2 regions of the Pseudarthrobacter sp. IC2-21 genome follow, and region 1 is predicted to be linked to the other one. Evidence: predicted binding sites of a transcription regulator. Region 1 holds the regulator's gene; the other holds the start of a gene.
The links. The regulator LexA, encoded in region 1, represses DNA repair genes until DNA is damaged. The targets are predictions, from matches to a motif close to TCGAACANNTGTTCGA.

Region 1 (10,848 bases):
TCCTCAAGGCCATCAGTGACGGCATTCCCCGGCCCAGCGTCAAACTGGAGCTGCTGATCCCGTACGACCGGGGTGACCTCATCAGCAAGCTTCACGAGACTGATGCCGAGATCCTCAGCCTGGATCACGGCGAACACGGCACCCGCGTGCTGGTCATGGTCCGGGAAGGCCTGGCGGCTGAACTGGAACCGTTCATCAACCATGACTGAGCTCGTGGCAGGGGAAATTTCCGGTACGGCCGGCGAGCAGTTCGTCCTCGAACTGCTCGACCGTGCCGTCGCCGGAATGGGTGGCCAGAGCCGGGCCGGCCAGCATGAAATGGCCCGGCAGGTGGCGAAAGCCATCGAAACCGGCGATCACCTCCTGGTTCAGGCCGGCACCGGCACGGGAAAGTCCCTGGCCTATCTGATTCCCCTTATTGCGCATTCCCTCGTCAGCGACAAGCCCACGCTGGTTTCCACTGCAACCCTGGCCCTGCAAACCCAGATCGTGGGCCGGGATCTGCCCCGGCTGCTCAAAACCATCACGCCTGCCCTGGACCGCCCCGTTAAGGTGGCACTGGTCAAGGGCCGCTCCAACTACGTCTGCCGGCACAAACTCGAAGGCGGGTTCCCGTCCGAGGAGCCTGCCGAGGGTCAGCTGTTCTCCCTCGGCGAAGACACCAGTGTGCCGCATTTCGCCGCCGCCCTCGGCGGACCGTCGTCGCAGCTGGGCAAGGAAGTGGTGCGGCTGCGCGAGTGGGCGGAAAAAACCACCACCGGAGACCGGGACGAGCTCCTTCCCGGCGTCACGGACCGGGCCTGGCGGCAGGTCTCGGTAACCTCGATGGAATGCCTGGGCGCGCAGAAGTGCCCCATGGCGGCCGAGTGTTTCAGCGAACTGGCCCGCCACGATGCCGCCGAGGCTGACGTCGTGGTCACCAACCACGCCATGCTGGCCGTCAGCGCGTTCGAGGGCCTGGCCGTGCTGCCCGAATACGACGTTGTGGTGGTGGATGAGGCCCACGAGCTCCAGGACAGGGTGACCGGTGCCGTGTCCGGCCAGCTTTCCGTGGCCATGGTCCACGCCGCGGCGGCCGGCGCCCGGAAGCACACCGCCATCACGGTTGACGCCCTCAATGCTGCCGCCGCCAACCTCGAACTTGCGCTGGCCGGGGTTCCGAACGGGCTCCTTCCCAATGGCCTCAATGACGAACAGCTGGACTGTGTGGATCAGCTGCGGGAGGCCTGCCGGGCAGCCCTGTCAGATTCCAAAGGTGATGGGAGCCAAACGGCCGACGGCGGGCGGCAGCTTGCCCGCTCGCGGCTGATGCTGATCCTTGAACTGTGTGAACGCCTCCTGATTGCCCGCGAGAACCGTGAAGTGGTCTGGTTTTCCCGCGCCAGTTCCTTCGATCCACAGCAGGGTTATTCGCAGCCGGACGAGACGGCGCCGGCATTGATCAACATCGCGCCGCTCAGTGTTGCCGGGAAGTTGCGGGAGGGGCTGTTCGCCGGCCACACCGTGGTGCTCACATCGGCGACCCTGGCCATCGGCTCAGCCTTCGAACCGGCCGCGGGAGGCCTGGGCCTGGTAGGGGAGGGCGCACCGAGCTGGACCGGCATCGACGTCGGCTCGCCCTTTGACTACCCCAAGCAGGGAATCCTCTACGTCGCCGGACATCTGCCCAAGCCCGGCCGCGGCGCGTCACCGGAGTCACTGGACGAGTTGGAGGCCCTGATCCGGGCCTCAGGCGGCGGTGCCCTGTGCCTCTTCTCATCGCGCCGTGCAGCCGAAGAGGCGGCGGAAGCGATGCGCCCGCGGCTCGGCCTGAGCATTCTCTGCCAGGGCGATTCCACCATGACGGCGCTCGTGAAGCAGTTCGCTGATGAGCCCGACACCTGCCTCTTCGGCACCATGTCCCTGTGGCAGGGGGTTGACGTTCCCGGCGGGTCGTGCCGGCTGGTGGTGATCGACCGCATTCCGTTCCCGCGGCCTGACGATCCGCTCATGACGGCCCGCTCCCGCGCCGTGGCCCAGGCCGGCGGCAACGGTTTTATGGCGGTCTCAGCCACGCATGCAGCCATCCGCCTCGCCCAGGGCGCAGGCCGGCTGATCCGTTCGACGGGGGACAAGGGCGTCGTGGCCGTACTGGATTCGCGTCTTGCCACGGAACGCTACGCCGGCTTCCTTCGTGCTGCGCTCCCGCCGTTCTGGCCCACGACAGACCGCAAGACAGCTTTTGCAGCCCTTGAGCGGCTGGCGGGCAAAGGCGCCTGAGGCTACAGCGATCGAAGGACCGAGACCACTTTTCCCATGATGGTGGCGTGGTCCCCGAGAATCGGCTCGTACTGCGTGTTCTGGGGCAGGAGCCAGGTGTGGCCATCACGCTGCCGGAAGGTCTTGACGGTGGCTTCATCGTCCAACAGCGCCGCCACAATGTCTCCGTTGGCGGCGTCGGCCTGCCGTCGGACTACCACCCAGTCGCCGTCGCAGATGGCGGCGTCCACCATGGAGTCGCCGGCGACCCGCAGCATGAACAGCTCACCCTGCCCCACCAGCTGACGGGGAAGGGGCATAACGTCCTCCACCACCTGGTCCGCGAGGATCGGTCCACCGGCCGCGATGCGCCCAACCAGCGGCACCATGGCGGTGTCCATGGCGGTGGGAAGTTCGGTGACTGTGCCGCCGGGGCCGTGCAGGGACGCGGGTTTGGCCGAAGCGCCGCTTTTGCCGGTTCCGCCGTCCAGTGTCAGGGGCATCAGAACTTCCATGGCGCGCGGCCGTTTGGGGTCCCGGCGGAGGTAACCCAGCTTTTCGAGTTGCGAAAGCTGGTGGGTGACGCTTGAAAGGCTGGCCAGCCCCACGGTGTCGCCAATTTCCCGCATGGACGGCGGGTAGCCGTTGTCATTCACGGAACGCTGGATGGTTTCGAGGATCTTTTTCTGGCGGGCAGTGAGCCCCTTGGGGGTTCTCTGGGGCTGGCGGCCCTGGGGAGTCGCCTTGCCCTCGGCGGCTGGTGCTGCCATGTTCGCCAATGCCTTTCGGTTGTCCCGGTTCCGGTCCGGCGGTTACGTGCCGGAAGGCCCGGGCTGCTTTGAATGTCAGACCCTGCTGGTCAACTACTGGAGTGGTTGATTCTTGACTCAAACGTAGGCCAGCCACAGGGCTTTTTCAAACATTTGTTCTAGCGAGTCTCGACAATGTTCGTTGATAAGTGCTAAAACTGAGGAAGCAAAGTTCGAATATGTGTTCTACTCGTTGCCAGTGGATTCGAATATCCGCTCCACACTGAGGCTTTGGCGTCAGTGCATGGGCAACGTGGAGGCCACGCCGGGCAGCACAGTATGGTCCAGGAGGGCTCATCTCATGTCAGCTATATCCGCATCACAGGATTCCCGTCCCCCGTTCGTTTCCGTCGCGCAGCTGACGTCGGCCCGGCGGAAGGAATCCCTGCCGCCGCTCCGTCTTACCCGCAGGGGCAAGATTGTCCTCATTGGCATCCCGCTGGTGCTCCTGGCTGCGCTCCTTCTTTCCCTGGCCGGGTTTCTCACCTCGCCGGCGAAGGCCTCGGATTCCGTATCCGATCTCTCCGTCACGCCCACCATGACCGTGACGGTCCAGCCGGGGCAGTCTCTCTGGGCTATTGCCGGCACCACTGCACCCCAACGTGATGCCCGCGACGTCATTGCGGACATCGTTCAGCTGAACAACCTCACCGGCGGCGGTGTAGTGCCCGGCCAGCAGCTCTTTGTCCCCACCCGTTAGCAGCCGGCTTGTTCCGGCCCCGCGCGCCGCAACCGGGGGCGGCATACCGGGTTCCAGGCCGCCGGCAGCCGTCACATTTTTCGGCCGCCTGCTTCGGAACTAAACTGTTCAGGTGAATGACCAGCTAGAGCGCCTGAACCGACTTCCCCTCCGGACCAACCTTCGTGGCCTTGCGCCATACGGTGCGCCGCAGTTGGATGTCCCCATCCTGCTGAACGTTAATGAGAACACTCATGGCGTTCCGGCGGATGTCCAGGCCGCCATCGCCGCAGCGGTAACGGAGGCCGCAGCCGGTCTCAACCGCTATCCGGACCGTGAGTTCACCGAACTCCGGGAGGCGCTGGCCGAATACCTCGGCCACGGACTCGACGCCGCCAACATCTGGGCAGCCAATGGCTCCAACGAGGTTCTCCAGCAGATCCTGCAGGCATTCGGCGGACCCGGCCGGAAGGCTCTCGGCTTCCCGCCCACGTATTCGATGTACCCACTGCTGGCAAGCGGCACCGACACCGAATACATCGTCGGCCAGCGCGCAGAGGGGTACGGCCTGAGCGCCGAATCGGCGGCGGCCCAGGTCAAGGACCTCCAGCCGAACATCGTCTTCCTGTGTTCGCCCAACAACCCCACCGGCACGGGCCTCGGCCTGGATGTGGTGGAGGCCGTCTACGCGGCCGGCGAGGCCAGCCAGACCATCGTGATCGTCGACGAGGCGTACCACGAGTTTGCCCATGACGGAACGCCCAGCGCGCTTACCCTGCTGCCGGGCAGGGAACGCCTGATTGTCTCGCGCACCATGAGCAAGGCATTCGCCCTCGCCGGGGCACGCCTGGGCTACATGGCTGCCGCGCCCGAGGTGACGGACGCCCTGCGCCTGGTCCGGTTGCCGTACCACCTCTCCGCCATTACCCAGGCGACGGCGCTGGCCGCGCTCCAGCACCGGACAGCCTTAATGGCAGACGTCCGGGACATCAAGGAGCAGCGGGACCGCATTGTCACCGAGCTGACCCGGATGGGACTCAAGCCGGCGGCCTCGGATTCCAACTATGTCTTCTTCGGCGGCTTGGAAAGCCCGCACCAGGTCTGGCAGCAATTGCTGGACGAGGGCGTGCTGATCCGGGACGTCGGGATCCCCGGCCACCTGCGGGTCACGGCGGGAACTGAGAGGGAAACCACAGCCTTCCTCACCTCCCTGGAAGCCATCCTGGCCACCCAGGCGAAGCTCCCCGCCTAGACTTGAAGTACCGGCGCCTCAGCGCGCCCCACCACTCCTGCGCTAAAGGACCAGATAATCATGAGTTCCACCGGATCGAACGCTGCCGAAACCCGGACCGCACGCATGGAGCGTGCCACCAGTGAATCGTCAGTGCTCGTGGAGATCAACCTTGACGGCACCGGCGTATCGGACATCGACACGTCAGTTCCGTTCTACGACCACATGCTGACGGCGCTGTGCAAGCACTCGCTCATCGACATGACAGTCAAGGCGACCGGTGACACCCACATTGATGTCCACCACACGGTGGAGGACGTCGCCATCACCTTCGGTGAGGTTTTGCGCACGGCGCTGGGCAACAAAGCCGGCATCCGCAGGTTCGGCGAGGCCACCGTGCCCCTTGACGAAGCCCTCGCGAACGCCGTTGTGGATGTCTCCGGCCGCCCGTATCTGGTTCACGGCGGTGAACCCGCCGGGCAGGAATACCACCTCATCGGCGGCCACTTCACCGGCTCGCTGACCCGTCACGTCTTTGAGGCCATCACGCTGCACGCGGGCATCTGCCTGCACATGAACGTCATCGCCGGCCGCGACCCGCACCACATTGTCGAAGCACAGTTCAAGGCGTTCGCCCGTGCCCTGCGTGCCGCCATCGAACCCGATCCGCGGGTTGAGGGGATTCCGTCCACCAAGGGTGCCCTGTGACCGGCCAGATTCTTCGTGACGGCGCGGTCATCGATCCCGCCACACTGAAGAAGCCAGTATCGGCCGAGGGCAAACCCACCGTCACCGTTCTTGACTATGGTTCAGGCAATGTCCGCTCGGCCGTGCGTGCCCTCGAACGCGCCGGTGCGGAGGTCATCCTGAGCTCCAAGCCCGAGGATGTTCTGAACGCGGACGGCCTGGTGGTACCCGGCGTCGGGGCCTTCGAAACTGTGATGCGCGAGCTCAAAGCCGTGGACGGCATCCGGCTGATCGGCCGTCGCGTTGCCGGCGGACGTCCGGTCCTGGCTATCTGTGTGGGCCTGCAGGTGATGTTCGAAGCCGGTGTTGAGCACGGGACCGAAGCCGAGGGCATGGGGGAATGGCCGGGCAAGGTGGAGCTCCTTCCCGCTGAGGTGGTGCCGCACATGGGCTGGAACACCGTGCAGGTGCCTGAAGGCTCAAAGCTTTTCGCGGGCGTTGAAAACGAACGGTTCTACTTCGTCCACTCCTACGGTGTCCAGGACTGGAACTTTGATGTGATCCAGCCGCGGATGACGGCACCGCTGGTGACCTGGTCCGAGCACGGTGCCCGGTTCATCGCCGCGGTGGAAAACGGGCCGCTTTGCGCCACGCAGTTCCACCCGGAAAAGTCCGGTGACGCCGGCGGGCGGCTGCTCCGCAACTGGGTGGACAGCCTCCGTAAGAACACCCCAACGGATCCCGCCTAGATGTGGTCGATTGTTCTGATGGGCCTGGCCGGCCTCCTGGTGGGTGGTGCCTTGTCCTTCCGGCAGCAGCGCAAACCCCTGTGGACCCAGATCAGTTTCTACGTCCTGGCCGGGATGGCGTTGTTGGCCGCCTACCTGCTGACGCTTCCCGGCACTTAGGCGCCTGCCGCCGCACCGGAATCCGGCACCCGCTGCATTCCGCTCCACCCGCAACGCAATCTGAAGAGGACCCGAGATGACCACCGCAACCGACCTGCCGGTTCTTGAACTGCTGCCCGCCGTCGACGTCGTTAACGGCCAGGCCGTGCGGCTGGTTCAGGGGGAGGCCGGCAGCGAGACCAGCTACGGCACACCCCTGGAAGCGGCCCTCAACTGGCAGCAGCAGGGCGCCGAGTGGGTGCACCTGGTGGACCTTGACGCTGCCTTCGGCCGCGGCTCCAACGCCGAACTGCTTCGCGAAGTCGTCGGGCGGCTGGACATCAAGGTGGAACTGTCCGGCGGCCTCCGGGATGACGAGTCCCTCGAGGCGGCCCTTGATCTCGGCGTGGCCCGGGTCAACCTTGGGACCGCGGCACTGGAGAACCCGGACTGGACGCGCAAGGCCATCGAGCGCTTTGGCGACAAGATCGCCGTCGGCCTCGATGTCCGTGGAACAACGCTCGCGGGCCGGGGCTGGACCAAGGAGGGCGGCGACCTCTGGGAGGTCCTGGGCCGCCTGGAAGACGCAGGCTGCTCGCGGTACGTTGTCACCGATGTGACCAAGGACGGCACCCTGCAGGGCCCCAACGTGGAACTGCTCCGTCAAATGGTGGAGAAAACCGGCAAACCTGTGGTGGCCTCCGGCGGCATCTCCAGCCTCGACGACCTGAAAGTCCTCCGGTCCCTGGTGCCCCTGGGCGTGGAGGGGGCGATTGTGGGTAAGGCGCTGTACGCCGGTGCGTTTACGCTGCCCGAAGCCCTCGACGTCGCCGGCCGCCGCTAACCGGACCTCATGAACAGCGCGCAGAACCCAGGACCGGCCGGCGACGCTCCCGCCCCGCGCCACCTTCCCGGACACATCGCTGCTGCCCTGGCAGGAGCGGGTGGCCCGGCGGACTCGGCGGGGAGGCCGTGGGAGGGGCGGAGCCTTGCAGGGGACGACGCCAGGATACACAACTTCGAGGACGACGACGGAACGGCCGACGCCGGATACCTTGCGGCCGTCGAGGCGCTGCGTGGCGGGACCGGTGACGAAGCGGCCGTGGTGAGCTCCCTTGCCACTGCCCGCGTTTTCATCCCGATCATTGCCCGGCTCGGCGCCGAAGCAGAGGGCGTGGACGGCCTGACCGCGGATAAGCAGGCAGACATGGCACTGGTCACCCTGATGGCTGCAGACGGCCGCAAGGCCATGCCTGCCTTCACGTCCGCCGAGCGCCTGGCTGCGTGGCACCCGGACGCCCGGCCAGTAGCTGTCTACGCGGCCCGTGCCGCGCTGTCAGCTGTGGCAGAAGGGGCCCAATTATTGGTGCTCGACCCGGGCTCGGACGTGACCCTCGTCATCCGTCGGCCCGCCGTGTGGGCACTGGCACAGCAGCAGGAATGGGTTCCCTCATACGCCGATGCCGCGCTGGCCGCCGAAATGTCGGCCGCGGCGGGAGGGTTCCCCGCCGTCCGCAGCGTCGAGTTGCTCCCGGGCTCCGGAGTTGCTGCCGTGACCGGTGGTGGACTGCCACTCTCCGGGGGCGGCGCCGGGCCCGAGCTGCAGGTGGTTCTCTACCTTGAGGACGGTCTTGATGCCGCCGCGGTGCAGGAGCTCGTCGGCGGACTTCAAGCAGCCTGGTCGCGGAATGTATTGTTTGGGGAGCGAGTCGATTCGATGGAAATAAAGTTGCGGCGCGCGGTTCAGTAGCTGACGGTCAGCGGGAGACCCCCGGGCTGCCCGTGCCAGACGCAAAGGATTCTCCGTGAATTTCGCTCTCTACCGGGAGTTGCTCGCCGTCGAGCCCATCAGGCGGCTCCTGCTTGTGGGTATGGTGGCCCGCATCCCGCATTCTGCCGCGGGGCTCCTGCTTACCCTGCACATCGTCCTCTCCCTGGAAAAGGGCTACGCCGCCGCCGGTGCAGCTGCGGCGGTGATGACCATCGGGATCGCGGTTGGGGCGCCATGGCGGGGCCGGCGCGTTGACAGGGTCGGCCTGCGCCGGGCCCTCATCCCGTCAGTTGTCTCCGAAGCCGTCATCTGGTCCGTGGTCCCGTATGTCAGCTACGAACTGCTGCTGCCGTTGGTGTTCATCGGTGGCCTGCTGACCCTGCCGATCTTCAGCGTGATCCGCCAGTCCCTGGGCGTTCTCGCGGACGGCACCCAGCGGCGGACTGCTTTTGCCCTGGACTCGATCGCCACCGAGGTGGTGTTCATGATCGGTCCTGCCGCCGGCGCCGTGGTGGCGACCAGCGGCTTCACCGCCCTGGGTCTGAGCGTCGTAGGAGTGTCCTCGTCCCTGGCGGGCCTGTTCCTGATGTGGTTCAACCCGCCCACCCGCAGCGCCACCCAGACTCAGGAGGCGGAAGAGGACCAGCGCCATGCTGCGGAGGTGGCGGTGGTGTCCGCGGCGCCGGTCCACGTGCAGGAGGCTGCGGCAGACCTTGTCCCGGCCGGCGCGGAAACTGCCCGCGGTGGCCGCAGCCTGCGCAGGAAGGTGGCCCACAATTTTGCCTGGTTTACTGCCGCTGTGGCTGCGGTCTTTTCGATAGCGGCGGGAACAGGGATGGTGCTGAGCGGCACCGACGTCGGAATTGTCGCCGCCCTGGAAACCGGCGGCCGCCAAAACGAAATCGGCATTGTCTTTCTCTTTTGGTGCGCCGCCTCCGTCATCGGCGGGCTGGTCTACGGCGCCATGCACCGGCCGGTGTCACCGACCCTGCTGCTCCTCGGCATGGCAGCCCTGACCATCCCCATGGGCTTCGCGCGGGATACCTGGACACTGGCTTTCATCTCGGTTCTTCCGGGACTGCTCTGCGCGCCGGTACTCTCCGCCGCTTCGGAAAAGGTAGCGGACCTGGTGGCCGAGGACCGTCGCGGCGAGGCGATGGGCTGGTACGGCTCCGCGCTGACGGCAGGCGTGGCGCTGGGGGCGCCGCTCGCCGGTATCTTCATCGACGGGGCAGGCCCGTCCGGCGGCTTTGTGGCGGTGGGGGTGGCCGGCGTTGTGCTCTGCGTGGTGGGGCTGTTGCTTCAGGCCCTGCGGCGGCGCAGGGTGGCCGCCTGACCTTTTCGATGAGTGCCAGGGAGAACCAACGACGGCGGCGGGCTGACCAGTATGGTCCGCCCGCCGCCGTCGCTATTTACTCGTGAATGAACTGCCGCGTTGGGTCAGTTGACCGCGCCGGTGTACTTCTCGCCCGGGCCCTTGCCCGGGGCATCGGGAATGGCGGACTCTTCCCTGAAGGCGAGCTGCAGGGACCGGAGGCCATCGCGCAACGGTCCGGCGTGCTGGGAACCGATTTCCGGGGCGGCGGCCGTTACCAGGCCGGCAAGGGCGGTGATGAGTTTGCGGGCCTCATCCAGGTCCTTCAGTTCCTCCGCGTTGTCCTCGGCGGCGAGGCCGAGCTTGACTGCTGCTGCGCTCATGAGGTGAACGGCCGCGGTGGTGATGACCTCGATGGCCGGCACCTCGGAGATGTCGCGGATTTGCTGGCTCACGTTCGCCTCGGCGGGTGCGGCCTCGAAAACGTGTGAATTGCTGTCTGGGGTACTCATACTGGTAAGCTTGTCACAGACCGACTGAATGTCGTTATTTTGCTGTGTTAATGTCCCACCGGCGCCCCGCTGTGTCGTGAGGGATTTTTTCTGTAGAATGGCATGCAGTTTGCAAGCGGAGTTCTCTCCCACCCGCGTCAGCCGTTCCCGCTGGAAGTTTCTTCCAGGGAAGCAAGGTTGCCGGGTACCGGTCGGACAGATTCATCGGGCGTTGTGCCCGGGAACCTGCGCACGATTTCCCGTCGGGGGAGCGTGCATCCGATCATCGAGGCCTTCGATTGCTCCGGCAATTGGGGGCCTTCTCTATTTGCCGGTGGGTTTACTACATCAATCACAGGAGCTTTAACATTAGCGAGCCAAGAATCAATGAGCGTATCCGCGTCCCCGAGGTGCGGCTGGTCGGCCCTGCAGGTGAACAGGTAGGAGTCGTCCGTATTGAGGATGCCCTGCGTCTGGCTGCTGAATCCGACCTTGATCTCGTTGAAGTAGCACCTCAGGCCAAGCCTCCGGTGTGCAAGCTGATGGACTTCGGCAAGTACAAGTACGAGGCCGCAGTCAAGGCGCGTGAAGCCCGGAAGAACCAGACCAACACGGTTCTGAAGGAAATCCGCTTCCGCCTGAAGATCGATACTCACGACTACGAAACCAAGCGCGGCCATGCGCTTCGCTTCCTCGGTGCAGGTGACAAGGTCAAGGCCATGATCCAGTTCCGTGGCCGC
Region 2 (10,848 bases), 710 kb from region 1:
GGGAAACTTCCGCCACCGTCAGGAAGTAGGAGGAGAATCCGAGGTTCCGGATGATGCCCAGCTCGTGTTCCAGCCGCGAGCGCATTTCCTTGTGCGCCTGACCGGAGATGCCCGGGAAGCGCCTGCCTATTCCTGCTTCACAACGCTGGACCAGTTCAAGGTGCGGGTCCTGGCTGATGCCGATAACCGACGCCTCCGGAACCACGGGCTGCTTCCACCCCATATCCGCCACCGGATCAATCCTGCAGTAATCGGCGAGCGCCTCAGTCTGCGCCATGAGCTGTTTGAGGTCTGCTGTGCCATATCCCGCGGCACGGATGATTTCCTTCCCCAACAGAAGCATCTGCCCGGCTGACTTGAGCCACCCCTGCCCGTTGGGCTGGAGCAGCGGTTCGGCTGCCAGTTCCGGCAGTGATTTCAGGGTCCGGGCGGAATCAAGGACGTCAGCCGTGGCGGCTCCGTCCTCGGCGCAGTAGCGGACAGCGTTGGTCAGGATTGCCGGGACTCGGTGTTCTTCGGCGAGCTTGAGCATGCGCACCGCGTGGGCAGTGCTCAGGGGCTTTCCCGGGGCAGTCAGCTGGGAAACAACTTCGGCAACCAGGGTTCCGGCGGGCATGGCGTCCAGCCATTGTTTGAAGAGGGTGCGTGGACGGAGGTAGCGCCGGCCGCCCATGGCGCGTCCGACGTCGGAGTCCGGTCCAATCAGGACGGTCAGAACCGGCTTCAAGGTGGCGGGGTCAAGGGTCCGTGAAGCGAGCTCCGCGCGGGTAACTGCCACGGGCACCGCTCCTCCGGCTTTACCGGAGGTGCGGGCATGGGCATCGGACACCAATCGGCACAGGGCTCGGTAGCCCGCTCCGTTGTTGTTCCCCCGGGCAAGCACCACCACCCTGCCAGCGAGCTGGGTCCGGTGGTCGCCGTCGTCGTCCAAGACCGCCAGGTCCACCCCCACGATGGGGTCGATGCCTGCCGCCATGCAGGCTTTGAGGTGTTTGATGGTGCCGTACAACCCGTCACGGTCCGTGCAGGCAAGAGCCGTTGCGCCGTCCGCGGCAGCGACCTGGGCCAGTTCGTCGGGCCAGGAGACTCCATAGTGTGCGCTGAAGGCGGTGGAAACGTGGAGATGGGTGAAGCTCATGCTGTTTTGGGGTGGAGGGCGTCATGGATGCGCAGGAGCCGCCAGCGGCCGCTGCCGAGGTGCCTGCTGAGGTCCAGGGTAAGGGGCTCCCCGGCTTCATCAGGTTCCGGCCGGACCTGCACGCGCCAGATCTCGTGGTCCACCAGGCCCGGGCCGCTGCCCAGGGGTGCCCGGCGTTCCTCGGCCCACCACTGGCGGCGTTCGTACCAGCGGACAGGTTCGGCGCAGACGGTGTACGGCCTGCCGGCCCACACGAGCTTCAAAGGCTGGCCGGAAGCGGTGCAGTGAACGTCCACGGACTCGCTGAACATACCCATGGGGCGCCTCCCGGACTGAATGATGGCTGCTGCGGAATACGGCTGCAACAGCTGGCAGTTCGAATACATATTCGAATAAATTCAGTCTACAAGGGTGCCCTGACAAAACCTAGACAGGGGTGGACTGACGGGACGGCTGGGGGCAGGATGGTGCCATGAGCTCCCATGACGCACTTCTCAAGCACGTAAGCATCAAGGCCCAGGACAACACGCTCGTGGCCAACTTTGATATCGATGGCAACATACCGGGAGCGGGTGCGTACGTGGTGGGACTGGTGGCGTCGAGCCCTGACCATTCCTCGCAAAGACGGCTAGGCATTGAATTCCTGAACGGGGAGGCCATCGCCTTCTACTCGTTCTGCCATGACCAGACCGCCGAGGAAAATTATGACCTGTCCGGAGTGACTCATTCGGGAAACACCATCACGGGAAACTTTCCCATGGCGGCCATCCAAGGCCTGGGCAAGGGGCACTTCATGACCGCGTTCAGCGAGGCTGACGGCCGCGAATTCCAGGGCGGCGTCCCCGTAGAGGAAGCGCTCTAGCGTCAGCTGTTTTCCTTGTGGACCTTCAGCTCGAGTTCGATGAACCCTGAGATCATGGCCCGGTAGGTGGATTCCACGATGTCCGGGTCAATGTCCTTCTTTTCGGCAGCGTCCCTCACGTGTTCTATCACGCGCTCCACCCGGCCGGGCGCCCGGACTTCCGCGTCGTCGCCCTTCAGCGTCCCTGCGATCCGGATCAGGCGTTCCCGCCGCGCAATCAGTGTGACAATCTGGTCATCCACTTCGTCGACGGCAACTCGAACGGCAGCGAGCTGTTCCTTGTCGGCAGATGCTTCCCGATCGTTCCCTTGAATTGTTGCCATCTTCTGACAGTATCGAAGCATGCAGCCCAGAGTCGACTTCATCTCACTAGGCGTTCGCAGCGTTGATGCCGCCCGCCGCTTCTATGTGGAAGGCCTCGGCTGGCCGGTGCGGGGTGAACATCCTGGCGACGTGGTGTTCATCCAGGTTAATCACGGCCTGATCCTTTCCCTGTGGGATGCCGGGCAGATGCACGCCGAAGCGGGAGTGGCCCTTCCCGGACCCGTTCCCTGCATCACGCTCAGCCACAACCTTCCCAGCACCGAGGACGTGGACCGGGTGATGGCCGAGGCAAGGGCCGCAGGCGCCCAGATCGTGGCCGAACCTGTCACCCAGCCCTGGGGCGGGTACAGCGGCTATTTTGCCGATCCGGACGGGTTCCGCTGGGAGGTTGCCTACAACCCCACGTGGGCAGTGGACGACGACGGCAAGGTCACCGTCTAGGGGCACCGTCACCCTTTGGGGGGCGCCCCTTCCGGGCGCCGCCTTCTAGAAGAGAGCCTCCACCGGGCGGATGAGTTCCGGGGAGTTGTTGCGCACGTTGCCGACTTCCCGGCCCACTGAGTCCACATGCCAGTCGGCGGCGGCATCCCTCACATGGGCGCGGACAAGGTCCACGAGGAAGGCGGCGTCGTCGATCTGCGGATCCAGCCAGGAGGCCATGGTGGCCCGGTCCATGGGCAGGGGCACCCGGTCGTGCAGCTCCGTCAGCTTGCCAAACACCGTGGACTCGGCACCGGGGGGCGGAGTGTCCGTGGTGAGGATGGAGGTGGAAAGCATCCAGCGGCCGGGATCATCCTCGGCTTTGGAGGGGTCCTTCCACCATTCATACAGGCCGGCAAACACCAATGGGCTTCCTGAGCCCGGATGCACGTAATAGGGCTGCTTTTGCTTGCCGGCCCCCTGCTTCCACTCGTAGTACCCGTCAGCGGGGACAGCGCAGCGCCGCGATTTCACCGCCTTGCGGAAGGCAGGCTTCTCCAGCACGCTCTCACTCCGGGCATTGATCATCCTGGCCCCTATGCCCGGATCCTTCGCCCATGAGGGCACCAGGCCCCAGCGGGCCACGTGCAGCTGCCGAACCGGCTCCTCGTCGATCAGCCGTTCCAGGACAATCGGCACATCGTCTGTGGGCGCCACGTTCCATGACGGGGGCAGCTGCACATCCTCCTCCAGCCGGGCATCAAATTCGGCGAGCAGGTCCCCCACGGCCCGGGCCATCACATAGCGTCCACACATGGCTCCAGCATGCCATTAGCGGTGGTCCGTGTCAGCCGGCGCAGTTCCTCCGCAGCCTCCGCCCGGAACAGCCCCGGCTGTAGCCCTGGGAATAGGCCGCCGCGGGTTACCGTTGAGGAGAACGAACCCCCTCAACGATTTCAGGAGAGCTCCGTGGACTTTACCCCCGAGAACGGCACCATCACCATGTTTTCCACCACCTGGTGCGGCTACTGCAACCGGCTCAAGAAGCAGCTGGATGCGCAGGGCATCGGCTACACGGAAATCAACATCGAAGAGGTGGACGGCACCGCCGAACTCGTGGAGCAGCTTAACGGCGGCAACCAGACCGTTCCCACAGTGCTCTTCCCGGATGGCACCGCCGCCACCAACCCCTCACTGGCCGAAGTCAAGAGCCGGCTGGCAGCCTAGGTCCGCAGGCGAAGGAATAGACAGGACGGGACCAACCCCAGGTTGGTCCCGTCCTGTTTGTGTGCGCTGAAGCAGCCCTCCGCTTACCTGCGGTATACGGCTTACCTGCGGTACACGCTGGCGAAGTCGGCGTATGTGAGGGAAGCGTGCGCTGCGTAGGATGCAACCACCGCATCCTCAACGGCCTGCACTGTCAGACCGGGTACCAGATCGTCGGCTGCCCCGGCGGTGGCCGGCTCCCAGTCAAGGCCCAGGGCCGCATAGGTGTCGGTGAGGACGGCGCGGATGGGTGCCGAGTTTTCCACCACAATCACCGAACTGAACAGCCAGCCGCCGCTCACCACGCGCTGGGCAGTGCCCACCAGTTTGACCTGGCGGGTGGGATCTGCGGGGTGGGTGCCGTGGACGCTGAACTCGCCGGGGCAGTATTCGCCCGGGATCTCGCCGACGGCGGCCTGCACACCAACGTCCCGCAGGGTCTGCGCCAGGAGCTCACCGAAAAACGCAAACCGGCTTTTGGAGCCGGCAATCGCATCAGCCTCGGGCATGACGTGGTCAACCACCAGCGTGCCCTCGTGATAGGCAGCGGCCCGCCCGCCCGCCTTCCGCACCAGGGGTTCAAAGCCGTGGTCCCGGCAGGCCTCTGCTGCCGCCTCGAAACCGGGCAGGCGGGTATCGCGCTGGCCGAACGCAACAGTCGGGGCCGGCCGGTACAGCCGGAGCGCGGGGCCAATCCCGCCGGTCCTGGCCAGGGTCAGCAGTTCCAGGCCGAATTCCAGGTCCCGGGCGGCGCCGAGTGTGTGGTCCTGCCGCACCACGGTGAGCGTCCGGTCGGCCTCGACGTCCTGCATGTTGCTAAGCTCCCTTATGGTCATATTGCAATTCCTTGTTGTTGCCGCTGCATTCGCGGTCATCGACGCCATCTGGCTCAAGCTGATGAACCCGTTCTACCGCAGCCACATCGGTGACCTGCTCGCCGACAAGCCCAACTTAGGTTACGCCGTGGCCTTCTATGTCCTGTACATCGCGGGAATTCTCTTCTTCGCGCTGCGGCCGGCGCTCGACGGCGGCAGCTGGCTGACCGCCGTCGGCTACGGTGCCGCACTGGGCGCCTTTGCCTACGCAACGTATGACCTCACCAACGCCGCCACACTCAAGACCTGGCCGCTGCAGCTCATTGTGGTGGACATTCTCTGGGGCGCCGCGCTGACCGGCCTGTCCACCCTCGCCGGCTGGCTGGTGTTCCGTTCAACCTGACCGGGCTCCGGCAAAAGCTACCTGACACGCGCGGACTGTTACGTCCGGTCCCCCGCCGGGTGGCTAAACTCAGAAACCGCGGCACCCCCCACACTCCTTCAGGAGAGGCAATCCACTGATACGCGTCATTAGCTACAACCTTCGCAAGCACAAGGCCAGTGGAGAACTCGTGGCCCTGGCCCGGGATTTCGACATCGATGCCCTGTGCCTGCAGGAGTGCGACACCACCGACCTGCCGGACACGCTGGGGCAGCTCCAACTGGCCGATTCGACCAAGGGAAACCGTCTGGGGCTTGCCATCTACTACCGGCCGGAGCGGTTCACCGCCCACGGCACCAACACCTTTGCGCTGAAGAAGTCCCTGCACGATATGGTCCTGGCACCGGCACATGAGCGGCTCATCGGTACCCGCGTGCGGGACAACGAGACCAACCATGAGCTGGTCATCGCTTCTTTCCATGCCGCCCCGCTCACGGCCACGAACTCGCTGCGGCGGAACCAGATCAACGCGGCCCACAAGGAACTGCTGGGCATGGGTTCCGGCCTGATGACCCTGATGGCGGGTGACTTCAACTACCCGTTCTTCACCAAAAACCTCACCGAACAGATGAAGGATTCGGGGTACGAGCTCTCGCTCAGCAACCGCAGGACCTACACACGGTACAAAGTCTTCAAGGGCCACTTCGACTTCGCCACGTCACTGGGACTGAACATTGAGAACGTGGAGACGCTGCCGCGTGGCGCGTCGGACCACCTGCCCATCCTGGTCACCGCCGAATACGGTCAGGATTCCGCCCCCGCGCAGGAGCCACCGGCCGCCTGACTGCATTTTTTGGGAGGCGCGCGTGCGGCACGACTGGATCAGCAAGGCGATACCGGGCGTCCGCGTGGCCCGCGGCTACAAGAAAGCCTGGCTGAAGCCCGATCTGGTGGCCGGCGCAGCCCTGAGCGCAGCCCTGGTGCCGGCAGGCATGGCGTACGCCGAGGCCAGCGGGCTCCCTGCCGTGAACGGGCTCTACGCCTCGGTGGTGCCCATGATCTTCTATGCCGTGTTCGGGCCCTCACGGGTGGTCATCGTGGGCCCGGATTCCTCACTGGCCCCCATGATTGCCGCCGCCATTCTTCCCCTGGCGGGACGGGAACCGGAGCACGCCGTCCCGCTGGCGGGCGTGCTGGCAATCCTGATCGGCGTGTTCCTGGTTGCCGGCCGGATCTTCAACCTGGGGTTTGTGACGGGGCTGCTGTCCAAACCCATCCGCGTTGGCTACCTCAACGGCATCGCACTGGCCGTCACCGTCAGCCAGCTTCCGCGGCTGCTGGGCATCGACAGCTCGGGGCAGACCCTTATTGAACGCCTGGCATCCCTGTCCGGCGCGGTATTCAGCGGCGGGATCAATCCGATCGCCCTGGGCGTGGGGGCGGGAAGCCTGGCCGTGATCGTGGGCGGGCGCTTCCTGCCGTGGAAAGTGCCCAGCGTGATGTTTGCCGTGGGCGGGGCCATCGCCCTGGTAGCCGGGCTGGACCTCGCCGGGCAACTGCCGGTTGTCGGCGCCCTCCCCCGGGGCCTGCCCTCGCCGGCGCTGGGAGGGATCGGCTGGGAGGACGTGACGGCGCTGATCGGACCGGCGGCAGGCATTGCCCTCATCGCCTTCGCGGACACGTCCACCCTGTCCAAGAGCCTTGCCGGCCGCCGCGGGGAAAGAGTCAACGGCAATGAGGAAATGGGCGCGCTGGGAATCGCCAACATTGCCACGGGCATGCTCGGCGGCTTTCCGGTGAGCGGAAGTTCCTCGCGGACGCCCATTGTCCTTGACGCCGGCGGGAGATCGCCCCTGAGCGGTGTGGTGGCAGCCCTGCTTGTGGTGCTGTTCATGGTCCTTGTACCGGGCGTCACGGCTTTCCTTCCGACGGCGACTCTCGCTGCCGTGGTGATCGTCGCGGCAGCGTCACTCGTCGATGTGACAACACTCCTGCGCCTGTTCAGGATGAGCAAGCTGGAGACCCTCCTCCTGGTAGTCACCTTCCTGGGCGTGGCCTTTGTGGGGGTCCTGGAGGGAATCGTGGTGGCAATCGGGCTGTCCCTGGTGGCATTCGTCCGGCGGGCGTGGGACCCGTACCGGACCGAACTCGCGAGTGTTGACGGAGTGCCCGGCTTCCACGACCTCGACCGGCACCCGGAGGGCCGACGGGTGGCGGGCCTGGTGATCGCGCGCTTCGACGCACCACTGTTTTTTGCCAACGGCGAAGTCTTCGCGGACCACATCCGCAACCTGGTGGACGGCGCACCGTCGCCGGCGAAGTGGGTGATTGTGGCGGCCGAACCAATCACCGGGCTGGACACCACGGCACTGGACGAAGTGGTGCAGCTGGACGATGAACTCGCGCGGCGCGGTGTCAGTCTGGTCTTCGCCGAAATGAAAGGACCGGTCAAGGACCGGCTGGTCCGCTTCGGTGCCGGATCCAGGTTCAGCCCGGACCATTTCTACCCCACAGTGCACAGCGCGGTGCGCGCGTACAGGGAGTGGGCCGGAAAGGCGTAGTCCGCACCCGTGCGGACTGGAAAACCTCAGTACGCGTCCGGACCTCAGGTCCGGCGCAGTGTCAGGATCTGCTCAGCCCGGCCGAAAGGTCCCTGGAGGTCATGGAGGACGGTGGAAGTCAGGCCTATTCCGTCCGCGCCGAAGGACACGGCGTTGTCCAGGCCAAGCCACTCACCCTCAGGCCTGCGGTACATGTGGATTTGGAGGTCCAGGTTGGGAAACGCGTAGCTCCCTTCCCCCGGGGGGACCCTCGCCGCGATGCCGTTTGCGGTGTCCACCAACCCCATCAGGCGGGCAAAGTCGCTGCTGTCCGCCTTGTCGGTCAGGGGATGCCCGGTACGCAGCCATACTGTTCCAGCCCCGTCCCGGTGCCCTTCAGCCACGCGCATCTCAAGGGAACGGATGTACCCGCCCGGCCAGATGGCGGCGCCGTCGAACGGTTTGCAGTCATCCGGCGCAGGAATGGCGGCATCCTCGACGGCGGCCACCGCGGCCGTGTCACTGGTGATCATCCGCCAGGCGGTGGCCCTGATGGCCACGCGGTTGTTGGCGACCAGTTCGGCCTGCAGCAATTCAATGGTCCTGCCCGGCCGGAGCGTGGTGGTTTCTATGTGGAACTCCCCGCCCGGGATCAGGCCGAGGATCTCATAGCTTAGCCTTGCCATCCGCATGTCTGCCCGGGGTTCATGCCGCTCCAGGCTGTCAGCCATCAGCCCCGCGGCCGGCGCCATGTGCTGCTCATGTTCGTTCCAGGCACCTTGGGCGTGAATGGTTGAGCGGAACCGGCCGCCCCCCAGTGACTGATAGTAGAAGTCGCCCTCGGCAAGTTCAGGCAGTTCCTTGGTCAACGTTGGCCCCTCCGATGATTCCGGGTGAATGATCATTAACTCTAGCCGGTCCCTGGAACCCCGGCGTTGAACCCCCGCAAGTTCCCGCGCAGCGGAGGCCCCGATCGGACTAAACTCAGAAATTGGTCCTGTCAGCGACCCTCGAAGTGAGGTGTTCCACGAATGCGCGTCATCAGCTACAACCTTCGGAAGCACAAAGCCAGCGGCGAGCTGCTCGCCCTTGCGCGGAATTTCGCTGTCGACGCGCTGTGCCTGCAGGAGGTGGACGCCGGTGACCTGCCCGAGGCGCTGGGGCCGCTGCGCCTCGCGGATACCACCAAGGGCAACCGCCTGGGCCTCGCCATCTACTACCGGACAAGCCGGTTCACAGCCGTGGACACCCAATCGTTTGCGTTGAAGAAATCAGTGCATGACAGGCTCCTGGCGCCGGCACATGAGCGTTTGATCGGTACCCGCGTGGTGGACAATGACACCGGGCAGGAGCTGGTGATCGGCTCCTTCCACGCCGCTCCCCTCACTGCATCAAATTCGCTGCGGAGGAAGCAGATCCATGCCGCGCACGCGGAGCTGCTCAGCATGGGCAGCGGCCTGATGACGTTGATGGTGGGTGACTTCAACTATCCGTTCTTCACCAAGAACCTGCACGCCCACATGAAGAACTCGGGTTATGCCCTGTCCTTGAGCAACCACCGGACCTACACGCGCTACAAGGTGTTCCGGGGCCATTTCGACTTCGCCACGTCGCTGGGCCTGGACATCGCCAGCGTGGAAACCCTGCCGCGGGGCAAATCGGACCATTTGCCCATCCTGGTGAGCGCGGAGTACGGCAAAGGCTACTGAGTACCCTTATCTGATCCGCGTGGCGTGGGTAAGCAGCCGGGGCTGCAGCTGCGGCCAGGACCGCGCGAAGCCGGGGTGCAGCTCTTTGCGGTCCATATCCCCCAGCGGCACCCACTGGAGTTCGAGGCTCTCCGGATCGCTGATCACGGGATCGAAGGGTGAGGTCACCAGAACCGCAACGGTGGTGTACGTCCAGTAGCCCACATCCAGCACGGACGTAAAAAGGACATCCACGTGCTCCGCCGGCACAGCCGCTTCCTCGTAGGCCTCCCGCAACGCGCCGGTCACGGGGTCCTCGTGCTGGTGGAGCGCGCCGCCGGGCAGTCCCCAGGTTCCGCCGTTGTGGCTCCACAACGCGCGGTGCTGGAGCAGGACCCCTTTGCCGGGGTCGTAGGCCAACACCCCGGCGGCACCGAATTTGCCCCAGAACTTCCCCCGGTCACCCTCCACCCACGCGTCACCCGGGTCCCGCGGACCCGTGCGTGCCGGCGGAAAATGGCGGTTGGCATCAGCGGACGTGGAAGCCAGTGATTGATCCATGGTTCCAGTCTGACAGGTGCACAGCGACTCTGCCGGGCACCTGCCGGACCGGGCTGGTCTTACTGGCCTGCGTGCCCGCGTTCGACGGCGAAATCACCGCCGGGATACATGACCGTTTCGTGTCCGTCGTCGAAGCGGACAAGGTAGGGCGGGTGCCCTTCCTGACCCCGCACTTCCACGATCACCCCGTGCCGGTCGGACGAACCGACAGTCCTGCCCCGGACGATGATCCTGTCGCCTTGGGTTGCCTCCATGTCAATCACCTCCAAGGCCCAGAGTACGACGCGGCGGCGGGCAGTAACAGGGGCGCATGGCAGGATTCACATATGCCGCTGCGCCTTCTGCTCGTCTCAGACACACATGTCCCCAAGCGTGCGCGGGAACTGCCCGCCCAGGTGTGGGACGCCGTCGAAAGCGCGGACGTGGTGTTCCATGCCGGCGACTGGGTGAACCCGGAACTGCTGGACCGGTTTGAACAGCGGAGCCGGCAGCTGGTGGCGGTCTACGGCAACAATGACGGGCCGGAGATCCGCCGCAGGCTTCCGGAAAGGCAGTACGTGGTGCTCGAAGGCGTCCGGTTCGCCGTAGTGCACGAGACCGGTCCGGCAAAGGGCAGAAACGAGCGTGCCGAAGCGTTGTTCCCGGAGTCCGATGTTCTGGTGTTCGGCCACAGCCACATCCCTTGGGACGCAACGTCGCCAGGAGGTTTACGCCTGCTCAACCCCGGCTCGCCCACGGACCGCCGGCGCCAGCCTTTTTGCACGTACATGACCGCGACGGTGGACGGCGGGATCCTGGGGCACGTGCAGCTGGAGGTGGTCCGGAAGCAATGATGCCGGGCCGGCGGGGTCA

Region 2: SBP01_RS10330 (DUF6504 family protein) is a predicted target of LexA. The motif match lies at 1,515-1,530, and genes of this name have one in related genera.

Annotation. Positions count from the first base shown of each region.
Region 1 covers NZ_CP139145.1:1,534,604-1,545,451, forward strand. The annotation lists gene hflX (GTPase HflX) at 1-209, shown strand, start outside; gene SBP01_RS07040 (ATP-dependent DNA helicase) at 202-2,259, shown strand; gene lexA (transcriptional repressor LexA) at 2,262-3,008, opposite strand; gene SBP01_RS07050 (LysM peptidoglycan-binding domain-containing protein) at 3,349-3,747, shown strand; gene SBP01_RS07055 (histidinol-phosphate transaminase) at 3,860-4,978, shown strand; gene hisB (imidazoleglycerol-phosphate dehydratase HisB) at 5,039-5,665, shown strand; gene hisH (imidazole glycerol phosphate synthase subunit HisH) at 5,662-6,393, shown strand; gene SBP01_RS07070 (hypothetical protein) at 6,394-6,552, shown strand; gene priA (bifunctional 1-(5-phosphoribosyl)-5-((5-phosphoribosylamino)methylideneamino)imidazole-4-carboxamide isomerase/phosphoribosylanthranilate isomerase PriA) at 6,629-7,375, shown strand; gene SBP01_RS07080 (SseB family protein) at 7,385-8,281, shown strand; gene SBP01_RS07085 (MFS transporter) at 8,337-9,638, shown strand; gene SBP01_RS07090 (DUF1844 domain-containing protein) at 9,743-10,129, opposite strand; partial or broken gene infC (translation initiation factor IF-3) at 10,519-10,848, shown strand, end outside.
Region 2 covers NZ_CP139145.1:2,248,385-2,259,232, forward strand. The annotation lists gene SBP01_RS10325 (DNA polymerase III subunit alpha) at 1-1,138, opposite strand, end outside; gene SBP01_RS10330 (DUF6504 family protein) at 1,135-1,455, opposite strand; gene SBP01_RS10335 (hypothetical protein) at 1,611-2,000, shown strand; gene SBP01_RS10340 (chorismate mutase) at 2,003-2,323, opposite strand; gene SBP01_RS10345 (VOC family protein) at 2,343-2,765, shown strand; gene SBP01_RS10350 (SOS response-associated peptidase) at 2,811-3,542, opposite strand; gene SBP01_RS10355 (mycoredoxin) at 3,714-3,971, shown strand; gene SBP01_RS10360 (lipoyl protein ligase domain-containing protein) at 4,073-4,846, opposite strand; gene SBP01_RS10365 (DUF2177 family protein) at 4,839-5,228, shown strand; gene SBP01_RS10370 (endonuclease/exonuclease/phosphatase family protein) at 5,347-6,051, shown strand; gene SBP01_RS10375 (SulP family inorganic anion transporter) at 6,074-7,768, shown strand; gene SBP01_RS10380 (thioesterase family protein) at 7,813-8,616, opposite strand; gene SBP01_RS10385 (endonuclease/exonuclease/phosphatase family protein) at 8,779-9,456, shown strand; gene SBP01_RS10390 (NUDIX domain-containing protein) at 9,463-9,996, opposite strand; gene SBP01_RS10395 (DUF1918 domain-containing protein) at 10,056-10,250, opposite strand; gene SBP01_RS10400 (metallophosphoesterase) at 10,323-10,829, shown strand; gene SBP01_RS10405 (DUF1810 domain-containing protein) at 10,846-10,848, opposite strand, start outside.